3 regions of the Hydrogenophaga sp. SL48 genome follow, and region 2 is predicted to be linked to each of the others. Evidence: predicted binding sites of a transcription regulator. Region 2 holds the regulator's gene; each other region holds the start of a gene.
What was found. Region 2 encodes FNR, which switches genes on or off when oxygen is low (the NO sensors DNR and NnrR bind a similar motif). Its sites were predicted from a motif close to TTGATNNNNATCAA; they were not measured.
Positions count from the first base shown of each region.

Region 1: cobA (uroporphyrinogen-III C-methyltransferase) is a predicted target of FNR. The motif match lies at 4,040-4,053, and genes of this name have one in related genera.
Region 3: cyoA (ubiquinol oxidase subunit II) is a predicted target of FNR. The motif match lies at 3,937-3,950, and genes of this name have one in related genera.

Region 1 is NZ_CP063400.1:2,876,770-2,883,431, forward strand. Features, by position in the region: gene ahbB (siroheme decarboxylase subunit beta) at 1-182, opposite strand, end outside; gene IM738_RS13615 (cytochrome D1 domain-containing protein) at 186-1,379, opposite strand; gene IM738_RS13620 (c-type cytochrome) at 1,376-1,723, opposite strand; gene IM738_RS13625 (c-type cytochrome) at 1,739-2,053, opposite strand; gene IM738_RS13630 (nitrite reductase) at 2,181-3,905, opposite strand; gene cobA (uroporphyrinogen-III C-methyltransferase) at 4,126-4,995, shown strand; gene IM738_RS13640 (hypothetical protein) at 5,017-6,645, opposite strand.
Region 2 is NZ_CP063400.1:1,306,282-1,312,943, forward strand. Features, by position in the region: gene ccoG (cytochrome c oxidase accessory protein CcoG) at 1-1,343, shown strand, start outside; gene IM738_RS06270 (nitrogen fixation protein FixH) at 1,376-1,675, shown strand; gene IM738_RS06275 (hypothetical protein) at 1,748-2,041, shown strand; gene fnr (fumarate/nitrate reduction transcriptional regulator Fnr) at 2,108-2,827, opposite strand; gene hemN (oxygen-independent coproporphyrinogen III oxidase) at 3,004-4,383, shown strand; gene IM738_RS06290 (sulfite exporter TauE/SafE family protein) at 4,504-5,175, shown strand; gene IM738_RS06295 (DMT family transporter) at 5,176-6,054, opposite strand; gene aceA (isocitrate lyase) at 6,418-6,662, shown strand, end outside.
Region 3 is NZ_CP063400.1:3,188,506-3,195,167, reverse strand. Features, by position in the region: gene soxA (sulfur oxidation c-type cytochrome SoxA) at 1-14, shown strand, start outside; gene soxX (sulfur oxidation c-type cytochrome SoxX) at 32-682, shown strand; gene soxB (thiosulfohydrolase SoxB) at 775-2,499, shown strand; gene IM738_RS15140 (MFS transporter) at 2,530-3,861, opposite strand; gene cyoA (ubiquinol oxidase subunit II) at 4,051-5,067, shown strand; gene cyoB (cytochrome o ubiquinol oxidase subunit I) at 5,119-6,662, shown strand, end outside.

The DNA of each region.
Region 1 (6,662 bases), 1.6 Mb from region 2:
GCACCCGGCGCGAACACGCCACCGATGCGGCTGATGGCGCCCGCGCGCTGCAGCCGCTCGCAGGCCGCGAGCACATCGGCCTCGCTCAGGTCCAGCGCCAGGGCGAGGTGGGCAAAGGGCTCCCGCACCAGCGGAAAGCCGTGTTGCCAGGGGTTGAGCAGCGCGAGATCGTCCGGACTCATGGTTCAGAACCCCACACGCGCAGCACGCGCGGTGAAGAAGATGCCGCTGGGCGCGGGCACGTCGAGCCGCGCGCGGGTGGCGAAGCTCTGCGTGTCGATCACGCTCACGCGGTGGTCGTCGCGGCTGCTGATCCACACCGCTTCGCCCCGCGGCGTGAACTCCATGTGCAGCACGGCCTTGCCGGGCTCCAGTGTCTGCACGATGGCCTGGCTCTGCGTGTCGATGACCTGCACGCGGTGGTAGTCGGGCACGGAGAAATTCACCCACACCTGGCGACCATCGGGCCGCGCCATCACGAACACCGGCTGGCCGGCCACGGGGATGCGGCCGACTTCGGCCCAGGTCTCCGTGTCCACCACCAGCACCTCGTGGCGCCCGATGGCGGGCAGGTAGGCGCGGCGCCCGGCCACGGCCCAGCCGCGCAGGTGCGGCATCTTGTAGACCGGCAGCGGTTCCTGGCCCTTGCCGTAACCGCCGAGGATGCGCTGGACTTTCGGATCGGTGGCCCAGAGGTCGAGCTGGGCCAGGCCGTCTTCGCCGAACAGGCCGGCGATGTAGTGGCGGCCATTGGGCGTGACCAGCGCGTCGTAGGGCTGGCGGCCGATGTTCTCGAACTTGGTGGTCTTGGGGTTCTTGGGGTCCGAACAGTCGGTGACCCAGATCGCGTTGGCGTCGAACAGGCTGTAGGCGAAACGCCGGCCCGGCAGATCGACCAGGCCCACGACCCGGGACAGTTTGCCGGGGCCGTACTCGGCCGGGATGTGTGCCAGCAGTTCCAGCGTGCGCGCATCGAACACCTTCACACCGCCGGGCGTGTAGTTCTGTGCCGCGACCAGCGTGCCGTCGGCGCTGATGGCGCCGCCGATGGAGTTGCCCGCCTGCATCACGCGGCGGGTGATGCGGCGCTCCAGCAGGTGGACCTGGGTGAGGCCACCGTCGCGCCCGAACACGTAGGCGAACAGGCCGTCGCGCGAGAACACCACCGAAGCGTGCGACAGGTCGCCCAGGCCGGGCACCTCGCCGATCAGCGCCTGGGCCGTGGTGTCCACGAGGTAGAGCGTGCCGTTGGCGCGGCCGATGACCACGCCGAGGTCGCCGGTGCCGCGCAGGACTTGGGTCGCGCAGCCGGGCAACACGCCCAGCGCGCCGATGGAAGACAGGGTGGCCGCAGCGGCGAGCCATTCACGGCGTTTCATGGTGCTTTCACCACTTCTTCAGGAAAGCCCTGCTGCAGGCGCAGCGCGATCCAGCGCGCCTCGGGCTCGCTGAGCATCGCCTTCCAGGGCGGCATGGGGGTGCCCGGCCGGCCGTGGAAGATCACGGCGGCCAGGCTGTCAATGGGGACGTCGGCCAGGGCCTCGCGCGTCAGCGCCGGGCCGAGGCCGCCGGTCAGGCGCATGCCGTGGCACGAGCCGCAGTCCTGCCGCACCATGCGCACCAGCTCGCGCGAACGCGAAGCATCGGGCGCAGGCCCCGACTGTGCGAAGGCCGAAACAGGCCCCAGCAACAGCGCAGACAGGACAGCAGCGAAGCGCAGCACGGCAGGCCTCCCGGATCAGGACTTGAGGATCACCGCGATGGCGTCCTTGAGGTCCTGATCCGCGATCTTGTCCGGACCGTTGGGCGACATGGGAATCGGGCCATACACACCCGAGCCGCCCTTGCGCACCTTGTCAAACAACTTGGCCACCACGTCCTGCCCCTTGTACTTGGCCGCGATGTCCTTGAACGAAGGACCGACCAGCTTCTTGTCCTTCGCATGGCAGGCCATGCAACCGGACTTGGTCAAGGCGGCCTCGCCGTCGGCCAAGGCAGCGCCCGAACCCAGCGCCATGAACGACGCCAGCAACAGCAGATTCACTTTTTTCATAAAGACTCCAGAAGAAACGCAACGAAGACGAAGTGCCCCCACCCAGGGCCCCGTGGAACCGGCTTTGCCGGGCCACCAGGGCCGTCCCCCCTCAGGGGGGAAGCCGCAAAGCGGCGCAGGGGGGAGATCAGTAAACGTCGTTCTGCGTGTTGTGCACGTTGAAGTGGCCCGTCGGCGTGATCAGACGCGGGTCCTTGATCACGGCCTTGAGCTTGAGCGTCTTGTCATCGACGATGACCAGCGCGCTCTCCTTGTTCTTGGCGCTCCACACCGAGAACCACACCTCGTCGCCCGCCTTGTTGAACTCGGGCTGCACGACGCGTTTGGCGCCGTCGTCCTTGATGCCCGCCCACTCGGCGATCGGCAGCACGACAAACCCTTTCTCCAGGTTGTTGATGTCGTACACCGCGACCGACTGCGAGATCTTCGGATCGGGGTTCAGTGGCGTGTCCGAATACAGGTGCTTGCTCTTCGGGTGGCTCTTGATGAACAGCGCACCGCCGCCCTGGCCGGTGAGGGTCTGAACGACCTTCCAGGCTTCCTTGGGGTGCTTGACCGGATCGGTGCCGATGAGCGAGATGGTCTCGTCACCCAGGTGGCCGGTGGACCACACGGGGCCGAACTTCGGATGGGTGAAGTTCGCACCGCGACCGGGGTGGGGAATCTTGCCCACGTCGATCAGCTGGGTCAGCTTGCCTTCCTTCAGGTCGACCGCAGCGATCTTGTTGCTGTTGTTGGCCGCCACCATGAAGTAGCGCTTGGTGGAGTCCAGGCCGCCGTCGTGCAGGAAGCGCGCGGTGCCGATGGTGGTGACCTTGAGCGCGTCGATGTTGGAGTAGTCCACCAGCAGCGTCTGGCCGGTTTCCTTCACGTTCACGACGAACTCGGGCTTGTAGTGGCTGCCGACGATGGAGGCCACGCGCGGTTCGGGGTGGTACTCCTGCTTGTCGACGGTCATGCCGCGGGTCGCCACGATCTTCAGCGGCTCCAGCGTGTCACCGTTCATGATCACGAATTGCGGCGGCCAGTAGGAACCGGCGATCGCGTACTTGTCTTCGAAGCCCTTGTACTTGCTGGTCTCCACCGAACGCGCTTCGAGACCGGTGCGGATCTCGGCCACGTTGTCGGGCATCTCCATCCAGAGGTCGATCATGTTGATCTTGGCGTCGCGCCCGATCACGAACAGGTAGCGGCCCGAGGCCGACAGGCGCGAGATGTGCACCGCGTAGCCGGTCTTGACGATGTTGATGATCTTCTTGGTGTCGCCGTCGATCAGCGCCACTTCACCCGTGTCCCGCAGCGTGGTGCTGAAGATGTTGGTGATGTTGAAGTTGTTCATCTTCTTCTTCGGCCGCTTCTCCGGCGGCACGATGACCTTCCAGGTCGCCTTCATCTGCTCCATGCCGAACTCGGGCGGGGTCGGTGGCTCGTGCTGGATGTAGCGCGCCATCATGTCCACCTCTTTTTCGGTCATCTCGCCACTGGTCTGCCAGTTCGGCATGCCGGCCGGCGAGCCGTAGGCGATGAAGACCTTGAGGTAGTCCGTGCCCTTGCCCACGGTGATGTCGGGCGTGAGCGGCTTGCCGGTGGCGCCCTTGCGCAGCACGCCGTGGCAGCCCGCGCAGCGCTCGAAGTACACCTTGCGCGCCACATCGAACTCGGCCTGCGTCATGGGCGGCGCCTTCGGGTTCACGCTCTGCACCATGGGCTCGGCGCCGATGGGGGAACTGCCCGCCTGATAGTTCGCCTCGGCCGGGCTGACCTTCTTGTCGGCCGTCTGCGCGAAAGCGCCGGCGCCGAGCATGGCAGCCATGGCCAGCGTGGTCAGGCGAATGATCGTTCTGGGTTTCATGGGTTTCTCTCTCTCCGTCGTGGATCAGCTGTTGATGTGGCCGTCCCGGTTGGGGCTTTGGACCCATTCGCCCGGCTGCTGTCCAAGACCGTGGCGAACAGGAGAGATCGTCAAGGCGGGAACGCGGCCTGTCCTTGAACTGGTTCAAGGACAGGCCATCAAGGCGTCAGAACAATGGGCCCTGTTCAGAGAAGAAAAGCCACGAGAACGGAGCACCCCCATGAACCTGGTCCACCTCGGCCACCTGTTGGTCCCTGATCGCTCCCCGCAGGCCACCGCGCCCGGCACCGTCACGCTGGTGGGCGCGGGCCCTGGCGACCCGGAACTGCTCACGGTCAAGGCCGTGAGGGCGCTGCAGGCCGCAAAGCTGGTGCTCTACGACCACCTGGTGAGCCCCGCCGTGCTCGACCACCTCAGCCCCGATGCCGAGCGCATCTACGTGGGCAAGGAGTCGTCGCGCCACACCCTGCCCCAGGCCTCGATCATCGAACTCATGGTCCAGCTGGCGCGCGGCGGCCGTTCGCTGTTGCGCCTCAAGGGCGGCGACGGCTACATCTTCGGTCGGGGCGGTGAAGAGGCCCAGGCGCTGGCCGCCGAGGGCATCCCGTTCACGGTGGTGCCGGGCCTCACCGCCGCGCAGGGCGCTGCCGCCTCGGTGGGCATCCCGCTCACCCACCGCGACCACGCCTGCGCCCTGGTGCTGGCCACCGGCCACACGCGCGACGACAAGGGCCTGGACATGGACTGGGCCATGCTCGCGCGCCCGCGCCAGACCGTGGTGCTCTACATGGGGGTGAACAACCTGCCCGAGATCTGCCGCCAGCTGCTCGCCCACGGCCTGCCGCCCGGCACGCCAGCGGCGCTGGTGGAGAAGGCCACGATGCCCGAAGAACGCTGCATCACCGGCACGGTGGCCGAGCTGCCCGCGCTGGCGCTGCGCCACCAGGTGCGCCCGCCGGCGCTCATCATGATCGGCGGGGTGGTGGCGCTGCGCGCGCAGCTGCAGCCCCAGGAAACGGCCCCGGCGCTGCAAGCCGAACGGCCCCGGGACGGCTCCAGCGCCGTGATGGAACGGTCCGCGATGGCGTGAGGGGGCGTTGAGCGGGCGCCGTCAGGGCGTCGCCGCGGCGCGCTGCTGCAGGGCCCAGTAGGCCAGGCCGGTGGACGTGTCGGCCGCCACACCGCCCACCGCCTCGGGCAGCATCGGATACACACCGCCGTAGTTCATGATGACGATCACGTCTTCCGGGCGCCAGAGGCCTTCATTGGCCACCGCGTTGTAGGTGGCCTGGAACGAAGCCAGCCAGCCCGGGGTGGTTCTGTTGGCGTTGCTGGCGAACCAGATGAAGGGCCGCCCGCGCACGTGGGTTTCGCGGATCGCCCGGCGGAACGCTTCTCCGAGCTTCCCGCTCGTGCACCCACCCAGCGGGCACTCGATGAAGGTGCCCTTGCTGCTGCGGAAGGCCATCAAAGCGTTGGGGTTGTTGTAGATGTACTTGGCGTTGGTCGGGTCGAAGTTCTGCGGCTGCCAGCCGGTGTAGACGGCCCCGTACCGGCGGGTCGCCGACGCGGCGGGGTCGGTGTAGATCGCTTCGGCCTGGGCCACGGTGCGCCCGTTCCAGCGGCTGGTGTCGCTGGTGTAGAAGGCGATGGCTTCGGGGTTGAGGCTCTGGTCGAGGTCGGGGTAGAGCTCCTGGAGGTTGTTGAACGCGCTGAGCGGCAGCCACGCAGACGTGCCCGAGGGCACCGGGAACTCGGTGATCAGGTTGCGCGTGGCCATCTTGCGGATGAGGCTGGCGCTCTGGGCGTCGGAGATGTTGGCGTTGTTGCCCCAGATGCCATGGGCGTTCTGGCGCACGTAGGTCCAGTCCGCGTCCAGCGAAGCTTCGTCGGCCAGCTGGTTGTTGCCGTGCAGCGGGATGAAGACGCGCGGCCGGTTGGGCCCGGTGCTGCCGCAGGGCGGGCTGGCGCAGGCCGCGTCCATCACGTAGTAGCCCACGCCCTCATATTGATGGGTCGCGCTCATGTTGGCCTTCACCGACTGGCTCTCTTCCTCGCTCGCGGTGTAGAAATGCACGCCCTGGCCGATGAGGAAAAACCGGTACAGCGGCTTGAACCCGGCCGCCGGCACCAGGCTGGCGTGGTAGGCCACGCCTTCGTAGTTGAACTGGGGCAGGTTGGCCACCACGCTGTCCCGTTCTTCCTCGCTGACGGTGTAGAAGTGCACGCCCGTCTGGGTGTTGAAGAAGCGGTGTACCGGGCTCAGGCCGGTCGAGGGGGCGCTGGCCGCATAAAACGCCTCGCCCTCCGGGCTCATGGAGGGCGCGGTGCGGTACACCTGCTCGCGCTCGCCCACATCGGTGGTGTAGAAATGTGCGCCCGTGCCGGTGTTGTAGAAGCGGAAAACGGCCACCCGGCCGACCGCCTTGCGGGAGACCTCGCCCAGGGTGTAGGCACCGATCGGCGCCACCTCGCCCGGCGCCACCGCGCTGGTCGCGGGCAGGGTCCGGGCCCGGGCCAGGGCGTCCTGCAGGCTCTTCGCATTCAGCGCCGCGCCCGCTTGCAGCGCCTGGGCCTCGGTCATGGGCTGACCCGAATCACGGGCCACTGCCGGGGCGCCGGCACCCGGGCCCTGCGCATCACCCCCCGACTGACCGCCGCCGCAGGCCACCAGCAGACCGGCACACAGCCCCAAAGCCACCACCAGCCTGCCTCGACCCACCCGGGGTGCCAGGGACAAATGACGCGCGAACAGAT
Region 2 (6,662 bases):
TCTACCCCCGATCCGTGTCGGGTCTGTTCTCCAAGTGGCGTTGGTTCACCGTCTGGATCACCCAGATCGTGTTTTATGGCCTTCCGTGGCTGGAGTGGAACGCGCGGCAGGCGGTGCTCTTTGACCTTGAAGCCCGCCGCTTTTACATTTTTGGCCTGGTGCTGTACCCGCAGGATTTCATCTACCTGACGGGGTTGCTGGTGATCTCGGCGCTGGCCCTGTTCCTTTTCACGGCCGTGGCCGGTCGCCTGTGGTGCGGCTACGCCTGCCCCCAGACGGTGTACACCGAGGTGTTCCTCTGGATCGAGAAGAAGGTCGAAGGGGATCGATCCGCCCGCATGCGGCTGGACAAAGCCGAGCTGTCTGCTCAGAAGCTGGGCAAGAAGTGGCTCAAGCACGCGTTGTGGATTCTGTTTTCGCTCTGGACGGGCTTCACCTTCGTCGGGTACTTCACGCCGATTCGCGAGCTGGCTGTGGTTTCCCTGGCCGCTTCTCTGGGGCCCTGGCAGACCTTCTGGATCTTTTTCTATGGCTTTGCCACCTATGGCAACGCCGGCTTCATGCGCGAGCAGGTGTGCAAGTACATGTGCCCCTATGCCCGCTTCCAGAGCGCGATGTTCGACAAGGACACGATGATCGTCACCTACGACGAGAAACGGGGTGAGCCGCGGGGACCGCGTTCCAAGAAAGCCGATCCCCAGGCGCTGGGCTTGGGCGCCTGTGTCGATTGCACGCTGTGTGTGCAGGTGTGCCCGACCGGCATCGACATCCGCAAGGGCCTTCAATACGAATGCATCGGGTGCGGCGCCTGCATTGACGTGTGTGACGAGGTGATGGACAAGGTGGGCTATCCCCGCGGACTGGTCAAGTACGCGACGCAGAACGGCATGGCCAATGGCTGGACGACGGCACAGATGGTCCGTCGAGGTCTGCGCCCGCGCGTGCTTGTCTACACGGGCATCCTGATGGCCATCACGACCGCCGTGATGGTGAGTCTGTACCTGCGCACCCCGCTCAAGGTGGATGTGATCCGTGACCGGGGCACGCTGGCCCGCATGGTGGAACAAGGGCGCATCGAGAACGTGTTCAGGTTGCAGGTCATGAACGCCACCGAGTCCACGCAGCGCTATGTGATTGGTGTCACCGGTCTGCCTGGCATCACCATCGCTTCCGAGAGCGAAGTGGAGGTGCTGCCCACCGAAGTGCGTTCTGCCGTCATTCGGGTGCAGGTGCCTCCGGGGGCGGCATCCACCGGTTCTCATCCCATCCAATTCGATGTCCGTTCGACAGGGGATGAGGTGTCTCAGGTGAAAGAAAAAGCCGCGTTCCTGATCCCCCGGTAAAGTGACACCCACCTTTCCACTCCGACACCCACATGAATCCCAACAACGCCGCTCCCGCCCAGTCTTCGCTGCCCATCCCCTGGTGGAAAGTGCCTCACATGTGGCTGGTGGTGGGCGGACCACTCGTGGTGGTGGTTGCAGCCATTGCCACGGCCATCATCGCCGTCAAGGGCGCTGATCCTGTGCTCAACAAGGCCGATTTCGAGCGAGACCTGAAAGCCGCTCATGCCCTGGACGGACAAGCCAAAGCCAAAGCGCTGGAAACCTTGCAGCCCGCGCAGCAGGCGCGCAACCACGCGGCCTCACCGCTGCCGGAGCCTGCGGCCAAATAACAGGGGCAGGCCGAGCCGCCGACCTCAAAGACTTCTTGAACTGACTTTCACCCCCTACGAGGAGACAAGAGCATGTGGTCACAGCGCTGGATGTGGATTGCCTGGCCAGCCTTTCTGGTGGCAGCGGTTCTGGAAATGATCGTGTTTGCGATGGTGGACCCCGGTGACTTGCATTGGTTTGGCAACCCGCTGGGGCTGTCCCGGCAGGCCATCTACACCTTGGCCTTCTTTGTGTTCTGGGGAATCACCATGGCCTCCAGCGCGCTGACCACCCTGTTGTCGATGTCACCCTTCGAGGTCAACCGATGCCCGGTGCCCGAGGCCGCGCGGCCTGAAAGCTGTGCACAAAACCGCTCCTGTCGCTGACGGCGAAAAGCCCAAAAGAAAACCCCGCCGGAGCGGTCCGGCGGGGTTTTCTTTTGAACGCTGAAATCAGCGGCAGGTCTGTGGATTCACGATCAGCTTGAGTGCTTCGGTGTCCTTGATGTGCACGTAGCGTTGCTTGACTTCAATGATGCCTTCCTCGACAAACTTCGAGAACGTGCGGCTGACCGTTTCCAGCTTCATGCCCAGGTAGCTGCCGATCTCTTCGCGCGTCATGCGCAGCACCAGCTCGGATTGCGAGAAGCCTCGGGCATGCAGGCGCTGCACCAGGTTGAGCAGGAACGCCGCCAGGCGTTCCTCGGCGCGCATGCTGCCCAGCAGCAGCATCACGCTGTGGTCTCGCACGATTTCGCGGCTCATGATCTTGTGCACATGGTGCTGCAGGGTGGTGAACTCCCGAGAAAGCTCTTCAACCTGATCGAACGGCATGATGCAGACCTCGGCGTCCTCCAGGGCGATGGCGTCACACGAGTGGCGGTCGCTCACGATGCCATCCAGGCCGATGATTTCGCCCGTCATCTGGAAGCCGGTGACCTGGTCCCGGCCGTCGGCGGTGGTCACACAGGTTTTGAAGAAACCCGAACGGACGGCATAGAGGGAGGTGAACTTGTCGCCGGTGTTGAACAAGGCCGAGCCCCGTTTGACGCGCCGACGGGCTGAAATGACGTTGTCGAGCTTGTCCATTTCGTTGGGGTTCAAGCCCATGGGCAAGCACAGCTCCCGCAAATTGCAGCTGGAACAGGCGACTTTGATGCTTTGAATGTCCATAAATATCCCGCAATTGGGCCGAAGCTTAACGCATGGGTGTCGCTGATGTCGATGTACCCATTCGTTTCGCTGGCGTCAGTCAGCAGAAACCCTTGGCTGTCATGCGCCCTTGATCTTGATCAAGGGCGCTCGAACGCGCCTGGGGCACATTCTCCTTCTGCATTGGAGAATTGCCTGTGAGTCACGCCATATCTGACGAATTGCTCAAGCGGTTCGATGTCCCTGGACCGCGCTACACCTCGTATCCGACGGCTGATCGGTTTGTGGAAGCCTTCACCGAAGCCGACTACATCCAGGCCCTGGAGCAGCGGCGAGCGGGCTCGATGGCCTTGCCGCTGTCCCTGTACGTGCATGTGCCGTTTTGCGAATCGGTTTGTTACTACTGCGCCTGCAACAAGGTGATCACCAAGCACCACGAGCGGGCGGAGGAATATTTGCGCTACCTCTCGCGTGAGGTCGACCTGCAGGTGCAGCACTTCGGCAAGGGCCACAGCGTGTCCCAGCTGCACCTTGGTGGCGGGACGCCCACCTTCCTGTCGGATGGCGAGCTCGAAGACCTGATGGCGATGATCCGCCGCAACTTCACGCTGGTGCCGGGTGGGGAGTATTCGATCGAGGTGGATCCCCGCACGGTGACCGGCCAGCGTTTGCAGACCCTCGCACGCCTTGGGTTCAATCGCCTGAGCTTTGGCGTGCAGGACTTCGATCCTGCGGTGCAAAAAGCCGTGCACCGGGTGCAGCCCGCCGAACAGGTGTTTGAACTGGTGGAAACCGCCCGCAAGATCGGCTTCGAATCGGTGAACGTGGACCTGATCTACGGCCTGCCACTGCAAACGCCGGAATCGTTCTCCCGCACGCTGGCGCAGGTCAACCAGCTGCGCCCTGACCGCATTGCGCTTTACGCCTACGCCCACCTGCCTTCGCGGTTCAAGCCGCAGCGCCGCATCATTGCGGCGGAACTGCCCAGCCCCGGGGACAAGCTGTCCATGCTCTCGGCCTCGCTGGATGCCATGAGCGAGGCCGGCTACGTGTATGTGGGCATGGATCATTTCGCGCTGCCCACCGATGCCTTGGCGGTGGCCAAGCGGCAGGGCCGCCTGCACCGCAATTTCCAGGGCTACAGCACACAACCCGACTGCGATCTCATCGCCCTGGGTGTGTCGGCCATCGGCCGCATCGGTGCGACCTACAGCCAGAACGCCAAGACGATCGAGGATTACTACGACGCTCTGGATCAGGGCCGGTTGCCGATCGTTCGCGGCTTGGCACTCACGCGCGACGATCTGTTGCGCAGGTCGGTCATCATGTCCTTGATGTGTCAGGGCCAGTTGCAGTACGAGCCCATCAACCTGGGGCATCTCATAGATTGCAAAAAGTACTTTGCCCGAGAACTTGAGGTCTTGGCCAGCTTTGCCGAACAGGGACTGGTGAGCATTGACGAGTCGGGTGTGCAGGTCACTGCCACGGGCTGGTATCTGGTGCGCGCCATTGCGATGGTGTTTGACAAGAACCTTCAAGTGGATCAGGACCGCGCCCGTTTCTCCAAAATCATCTGACCTGAAACGATCGTTGGCGCTGCCGCCCAGGCTCGCCGCGAGAGCGGTCAAGCGCCCCGCTTGCATGGAGCTTGTGGGGACTTCGTCCGCTCATCTTTCCCCGCCTGCTAGAGTTCCCTGATGCAGACTTCCATGGCGATCACGGCCCTGTTCATGGGGCTGGCCGGTGGCCCGCACTGCGTGGCCATGTGCGGGGCCGCTTGTGCGGGTATCGGCCGTGCCGCCGGCGAGCGCAGCACACAGGCGTTGTGGTCGTTTCAGGCCAGTCGCATGTTGGGCTATGCGCTTTTTGGTGCGTTTGCCGCCGGGTCGGTTCAAGGGTTGGCTTGGTTGGGCACCAACACGGCCGTCATCCGTCCGGTCTGGACGATGTTCCATGTGGCGGCGTTGCTCCTCGGTGCGGTGCTCCTCTGGCAGGCAAGGCAGCCCGCGTGGCTGGAAGGGCTCGGTCAAAGCGTCTGGCGCAAGGCGCGCCCCGTGCTCGGCCGCCTGGGCGGCAAAGCGCCCGTGGTGCTGGGTGTGGCCTGGGCCCTGATGCCTTGCGGCTTGCTGTACTCGGCGTTGTTGGTCGCCTCGCTCTCAGCCAACGCGATGGAGGGCGCGCTCATCATGGCGCTCTTTTCGACGGGCACCTCCATCTCGTTGACCGCCGGGCCTTGGCTCTTGCTGCGTTTGCGTGGGGGTCGTTCGGGTGCCTGGGGCATTCGCCTGGCCGGATTGGCGTTGGCGGCCACCTCGGGCTGGGCGCTCTGGATGGGTATCACCAATCCCACCGGGCTGTGGTGTGCCTGATCAGGGCTTTCGACCCGGCAACGTGGCGAGAACCAGGCCCAATAGGGCGATGCCGAACGCGAGCAGCTGAATGGGCGTGAGCCGCTCACCCATGAACACAACACCGATGGTTGCTGCACTGAGGGGCAGCATCACGGCGAACACACCGGCCTTGGATGCGGGAATGGTTTTCAGCCCGGTCATCCAGAGCCACACCGTCCAGACGCTCGCAGCCAGAGCGTAAAACACCAGCAGACCCCAGGTGTCAAGGCGCACGGAGCCGAAATCGAAGCGCCAAGCGGCCCAGATGCCCAGGGGGGTGACCAGCACAAAGCCCCACAGATTGATGATGGCCGAGATGCGTTTGGGCCCCAGGCCTTCCGTGAGTCGCTTGCCAATGACCACATAGGAGGCTTCGCACACCACGGCGGCAAACACCAGCAGGTTGCCCCACACCTGCAGATCCAGGCCCAGCGGCCCTGGTCGCCCCGCCGCATGCGTGTCGGCGCCTTTCTGCAGCGAGAACAGCCCGATCCCGATGGCGGCACAGGCAATGCCGCCCATGGTGCGCTTGCCGATGCGCTCCTTGAGGAACACCCTGCTCAACACCGCAACCACGGCGGGGATGGACGACATCACCACGCCCGCGGCCACAGCGGTGGTCAGGCCGACACCGAACAACATGCAGATGGAGAAAAGAAAGTTGCCCAGGAAGGATTCGAGAAAGAGCAGGCGCCGGGTGTGCGGGCTCCAGGCAGGTTCGTCCGGCGGCTTGCGCAGCCAGCGGAGCATGGCCACACCACCGATGCCAAAACGAAGCCAGGCCAGCAGAAAGACGGGGAAAACCGCCACCAGCGGTTTTGACAGCGCAACGTAGCCCCCGACCAGCGACATGCTCATGGCCAAACTCAAGTAGGCCAAACCCCTTGGGCCATGCGGGGACACGCTGTTCGGATCAGTCATGGGTGGCGATCATGCCCTACCGGGGGTTCATGGCTGCCCACTTTCGGCATGAGAGAACGCGTTTTCTTAATGTGGAAAGATGGAATGTTGCATTGCAAGAAATTTTCTTGATACAAGAAATATTATTCCGCAATGAGGAATTTGATCTGAATGATGTTGATTTTGAACGTTTATTTTTTTATCTTATATAAGACATAAGAGCTTGGAAAAGTCTTCTATAAGACTTAAAGTAGCTCCATCAGCATCCCGTTTGCATGCGGGCGCTGCCGGCCCCTTCTATCAACCTCACGGAGAGTTCAAATGCCCCAGTCCCTTACCGAACAACTGAGCCGCCAACAGCAGATCGACGCCCTGGAAAAAGACTGGGCCACCAACCCCCGCTGGAAGGGTGTGAAGCGCGGCTACTCCGCCGCTGACGTCGTGCGCCTGCGTGGCAGCATGCAGATTGAGCACACGCTGGCCAAGCGCGGCGCCGAGAAGCTTTGGGACAAGGTCAACGGCGGTGCCAAGAAGGGTTACGTCAACGCCTTCGGTGCCATCACCGC
Region 3 (6,662 bases), 1.9 Mb from region 2:
CCATCAAGCGCTGATCCGCAGGAGAAACCCCATGAAAAAAACCTTCGCTTTTGCCCTGTTTCCCCTGGCCGCCATCGCCCTGAGTGCGTGCACCACCGGCATCGGTGGGGTCGACCCCGACAAGGCGCACGCCGACGTGGTGGCCGCCTCGTTCCAGCCCAACGGCATCGCCACGCTGGCGTACCTCAAGCAGGACGAAGCCAACCGCCTGTGCAGCGCCGCCGACGTGGCCGGCAAGCCACTGGACGAGAAGACCGCCAAGGCCATCGAAGCGGCCGAGCTCAAGACCGTGAAGATGCCCAGCGACGGCAAGTTCCTCGGCGACTGGAAAGAGGGCGAGAAGATCGCCCAGAGCGGTCGCGGCCTGACCTGGACCGACAAGGCCGGTGATGCGAATGGCGGCAATTGCTACAACTGCCACCAGATGGACAAGAAGGAAATCTCCTTCGGCAACCTCGGCCCCAGCCTCTACAACTACGGCAAGCTGCGCGGCGTGACCGACCCGGCCAGCGCCGCGGCCAAGCCCGTCGTGGAGTACACCTGGGGCAAGCTCTGGAACTCGCGCGCCTACAACGCCTGTTCGCAGATGCCTCGCGCCGGGCACAAGGGCATCCTGACCGAGCAGCAGATCCAGCACGTGATGGCGCTGTTGCTGGACCCCAAGTCACCAGTCAATCAGTAAGTGCGTGGCCTGCGCGGGTGTCCACACCCGCGCAGGCCCTCCGGCAAAAAAATTTGCCGCAAATATCAGCGATCAATTGAAAAGGAATGTTTATGAGCTTCAGCCGCCGTGAATTCATGCAGGTGCTTGCCGTCGCCAGCGCGGGCGGCATGGCCCTGAACCACCAGGACGTGCTCGCCGGCCAGCCGGGTGCGGCCCTGAAGATGTACGACCTGCCCAAGTTCGGCAACGTCAGCTTCCTGCACTTCACCGACTGCCATGCGCAGCTGATGCCCATCCACTTCCGCGAGCCCAATGTGAACCTTGGTGTGGCAGAGGCCGTGGGCCGCCCGCCGCACATCGTGGGCGAGCAGCTGCTCAAGCACTTCAACATCCGCCCCGGCACACCCGAAGCGCACGCCTTCACCTACCTCAACTTCGAGAAGGCCGCCAAGACCTATGGCAAGGTCGGCGGCTTCGCCCACCTCGCCACGCTGGTCAAGCTGCTCAAGGCCAGCCGCCCCAACGCCCTGCTGCTCGACGGTGGCGACACCTGGCAGGGCAGCGCCACCGCGCTGTGGACCAACGGCCAGGACATGGTCGACGCCTGCAAGCTGCTGGGCGTGAACGCCATGTGCCCGCACTGGGAATTCACCCTGGGCGAGAAGCGGGTGCAGGAAATCATCGAGAAGGACTTTGGCGGGAAGCTCGACTTCCTGGCGCAGAACGTCAAGACCAACGACTTCGGCGACCCCGTGTTCAAGCCCTACGTCATCAAGGAAATGAACGGCGTGCCCGTGGCGGTGATCGGCCAGGCCTTTCCCTACACGCCCATCGCCAACCCGGGCTACATGGTGCCGAACTGGACCTTCGGTATCCAGGACGAGAACATGCAGAAGATGGTGGACGAGGCGCGCGGCAAGGGCGCGCAGGCCGTCGTCGTGCTCTCGCACAACGGCATGGACGTGGACATCAAGATGGCCTCGCGCGTGACCGGCATCGACGCCATCCTCGGTGGCCACACGCACGACGGCATGCCCGCGCCCATCGTGGTGAAGAACGCCAAGGGCCAGACCCTGGTGACCAACGCCGGCTCCAACAGCAAGTTCCTCGGTGTGCTCGACTTCGACGTGCGCGGCGGCAAGGTGCAGGACTTCCGCTACAAGCTGCTGCCCGTGTTCGCCAATCTGCTGCCCGCCGACGCCGAGATGCAGGCCTACCTCGACAAGGTGCGCGCGCCCTACAAGGCCAAGCTGGACGAGAAGCTCGCCGTTTCAGAAGGCTTGCTCTACCGCCGTGGCAACTTCAATGGTTCGTGGGACCAGCTCATCGTCGACGCGCTGATGGAGGTGAAGGGCGCCGACATGGCCTTCTCGCCGGGCTTCCGCTGGGGCACGACCATCCTGCCGGGCCAGAGCATCACGCGCGAACTCATGATGGACCAGGTGGCCATCACCTACCCGACCAGCACGCTGACCGAGATGAGCGGCGAGACCATCAAGACCGTGCTCGAAGACGTCTGCGACAACCTGTTCAACCCCGACCCCTACTACCAGCAGGGCGGCGACATGGTGCGCGTGGGCGGCCTGGCCTACACCTGCGACCCGAACGCCGGCTCGGGCAAGCGCATCAGCAACATGACGCTCAAAGGCAAGGCCATCGAAGCGGGCAAGACCTACAAGGTGGCCGGCTGGGCGCCGGTGGCCGAGGGCGCCAAGGGCGAGCCGATCTGGGACGTGATGGAGGCCTACTTCAAGAACCACAAGACCATCGCGCCGCGCAAGATCAACACACCCAAGCTGGTGGGCATGCAGGGCAACCCCGGCATGGTGCTGTGACCGACAGCGGCCCGCCCGGGCCGCTGCGGTTCAGCCGCGGGATTCGAGCGAGCGGTTCAGGCGCAGCGCGCCCAGCGTGCAGGCCGCGCCCGAGAGCAGGTAGAGGCTGACGAAACCCAGACCGAAGTGGGCCGACAGGCCCAGTGCCACCAGCGGCGCGAAGGCGGCGCCGAACAGCCAGGCCAGGTCCGAGGTGAGCGCCGCGCCGGTGTAGCGGAAGCGGGGTGCGAAGTTGGCCGTGACCGTGCCCGAGGCCTGGCCGTAGGACAGGCCCAGCAGCACGAAGCCGATCAGGATGAACAGGTCCTGGCCCACTTCGCCGCCGTTGAGCAGCGTGGGGGCGAAACCGCTGAACACGCCGATCAGCACGGCCAGGCTGCCCAGCGTCTGGCGGCGGCCGTAACGGTCGGCCAGCCAGCCCGAGGCCACGATGGCACCGGCGCACAGGAAGGCGCCAACGATCTGGATGCCCAGGAACCCGGTGATGGACTGCTGCGCGTAGAGGTGGATCCACGACAGCGGGAACACCGTGACGATGTGGAACAGGGCGTAGCTGGCCAGCGCGGCGAAGGCGCCGATGAACACGTTGTGGCCCTGCGAACCCAGCAACTCGGCGGTGGACACCGGTTCGAACTCCTGCCGGTCGAGCAGGCCGTCCTGCTCATGGGCGCTCACCAGCTGCAGGCGCGCGAACAGCGCCACCACGTTGATCGCGAACGCCACGAAGAACGGGTAGCGCCAGCCCCAGGACAAAAAGTCCGCCTGCGACAGGCTGCTGTACAGGTAGGCAAACAGCGAGCTGGCGAGGATGAAACCCACCGGCGCGCCCAGCTGGCCCAGCATGGCGTACCAGCCCCGGCGGCTTTCGGGCGCGTTCAGCGCCAGCAGCGAGGGCAGGCCGTCCCACGAGCCACCCAGCGCCAGGCCCTGGCCCAGGCGCAACACGGCCAGCAACGCGATGGCGACACCGCCCAGGCTGGCGTGGCCGGGCAGGAAAGCGATGCCCGCCGTGCAGGTGCCCAGCAGGAACAGGGCGATCGTCAGCTTGGTGGCGCGGCCCCAGCGGCGCTGCACCGCCATCGACAGCACCGTGCCGATGGGGCGGGTGACGAAGGCCAGCGCGAAGATGGCAAAGGCGAAGAGGGTGCCGTCGAGCCGGCTCAGGTGCGGGAAAAACACCGCCGGAAAGACCAGCACCGAGGCGATGCCGTAGACGAAGAAGTCGAAGTATTCCGAGGTCCGTCCGATCACCACCCCCACGGCGATGTCGCCGGGGCTGGCCCGTTCGTGGGCGGCGGGCGTGGGGGGCACGGGCGGGGGGAATGCGGCGGAACCGGCGGGATCAAGGGTGTGGCTGGGCATGGTGTCTCTCGGGGTGGCGGCCTGTGCAGGGCAATATATCTTGAGAACGCCTATCGTGACTTTGACTTTGGCGCTTTGACATAGGACAAAACGTCCTATCGATGTTTCGGCCGAACACCGCTAAATTCCCGCCTGTCCCGCCACTGGGGTTTACCCGAGGCGGTTTGTCGAGACCTTGTTCAGGCCCGCATGCGCACCCCCACCTTCTTTCGTTTTGCCACTTTGCTGACGCTCGCCGGTTTCCTGGCGGGCTGCAGCAAGCTGGTCGTGCTCAACCCCGCCGGCGACGTGGCGGCCCAGCAGGGCAACCTGGTGATCGTGGCCACGGTCCTGATGCTGCTGATCATCGTGCCGGTGATCGGCGTGACCCTGCTGTTTGCCTGGCGCTACCGCCAGGGCAGCCCGCACGCCGAGACCGACTACGCGCCCGACTGGCACCACTCGACCAAGCTGGAGCTGGTGATCTGGGCCGCGCCGCTGATGATCGTGATCGCGCTCGGCGCGATCACCTGGATCAGCACCCACAAGCTCGACCCCTACCGCCCGCTGGACCGCATCTCGGCCGGCAAGGCCCTGCCCGCCAACGTGAAACCGCTGGTGGTGGAGGTGGTGTCGCTGGACTGGAAGTGGCTGTTCGTGATGCCCGAGCTGGGCATCGCCACCGTCAACGAACTGGCCGCACCGGTGGACCACCCGATCCACTTCAAGCTGAGCTCCAGCTCCACCATGAACGCGTTCTACGTGCCCGACCTGGCCGGCATGATCTACACCATGCCCGGCATGCAGACCGAGCTGAACGCCGTCATCAACAAGCCCGGCGTGTACCGGGGCATGTCGTCGCACTACAGCGGCTCGGGCTTTTCGGGCATGACCTTCAAGTTCCACGGCCTGAGCGAGCAGGACTTCGCCCAGTGGGTGGCCAGGGCCAAGGCCGAAGGCCCAGCGCTGAACCGCGCGTCGTACCTGGCGCTGGCCCGGCCCAGCGAGCGCCACCCCGTCGAGCGCTTTTCGTCGGTGGAGGACGGTCTGTTCGACCGCGTGGTGAACCTCTGCGTTGAAGAAGGCAAGGCCTGCATGCACGAGGTCATGGCGCAGGACGCCGCGCGCCAGCGTGCCCACGTCAGCGGGCGGGCGCTGGAGCTGGCCGCCCGGCAGGACATCTGCACCGTCGCCGACGCCTCGCTTGACCTCACCGCCCGCCGCTGAACGCCGCCCGATCCATGGGCCCTTGCGACCCGACCACCACCTGTACCCCCAATGTCTGCTGATTCAACTCCTGTGACCAACCACTGGCTGCTCGGGCGCCTGACCTGGGACTCGATCCCGATGACGCACGAGCCCATCCTGCTGTGGACCTTCGTGGCCGTGGCGCTGGGCGGCCTGGGCGTGTTCGCCCTGCTGACCCGCTACCGCCTGTGGGGCCCGCTCTGGCGCGACTGGTTCTGCAGCATCGACCACAAGAAGATCGGCATCATGTACATGGTGCTGGGCATCGTCATGCTGCTGCGCGGCTTCTCCGACGCGCTCATGATGCGGCTGCAGCAGGCCATGGCCTTCGGCGACAACCTGGGCTACCTGCCGCCGCACCACTACGACCAGGTCTTCACCGCCCACGGCGTGATCATGATCTTCTTCGTGGCCATGCCGCTGGTCACCGGGTTGATGAACTACCTCGTGCCGCTGCAGATCGGCGCGCGCGACGTGGCCTTTCCCTTCCTCAACAACTTCAGCTTCTGGATGACCACCGCCGGCGCCGTGCTGGTGATGGTGTCGCTGTTCCTGGGCGAGTTCTCCACCTCGGGCTGGCTCGCGCTGTCCAACCTGGGCAACCAGAACCCGGGGGTGGGGCTGGACTACTACATCTGGGCGCTGCAGATCGCGGGGGTGGGCACCACGCTCTCGGGCATCAACCTGCTCGTCACCATCGTCAAGATGCGCGCGCCCGGCATGGGCCTGATGAAGATGCCGGTGTTCGTCTGGACCTCGCTGTGCACCAACGCGCTGATCGTGGCCTCGTTCCCCGTGCTCACGGCCGCGCTGGTGCTGATGAGCCTGGACCGCTACGTCGGCACCAACTTCTTCACCAACGAGCTGGGCGGCAACCCCATGCTCTACGTGAACCTGATCTGGATCTGGGGCCACCCCGAGGTCTACATCCTGATCCTGCCGGCCTTCGGCATCTTCTCCGAGGTGGTCGCCACCTTCAGCGGCAAGCGCCTGTTCGGCTACACGTCGATGGTCTACGCCACGGTCTGCATCACCATCCTCTCGTACCTGGTGTGGCTGCACCACTTCTTCACCATGGGCTCGGGCGCGAGCGTGAACAGCTTCTTCGGCATCACCACGATGATCATTTCGATCCCGACCGGGGCCAAGATCTTCAACTGGCTGTTCACCATGTACCGCGGCCGCATCCGCTTCACCGTGCCCATGCTGTGGACGGTGGGCTTCATGGTGACCTTCGCCATCGGCGGCATGACGGGCGTGCTGCTGGCCGTGCCACCGGCCGACTTCGTGCTGCACAACAGCCTGTTCCTGATCGCCCACTTCCACAACGTCATCATCGGCGGCGTGCTGTTCGGCCTCATGGCCGGCATCAACTACTGGTACCCCAAGGCCTTCGGCTACAAGCTCGACGAGTTCTGGGGCAAGTGCTCGTTCTGGTTCTGGCTGGTGGGCTTCTGGGTCGCGTTCACGCCGCTGTACGTGCTGGGCCTGATGGGCATCACGCGCCGCGCCAACCACTTCGAAGACCCCTCGCTGCAGATCTGGTTCGTGATCGCCGCCGTGGGCGCCGGCCT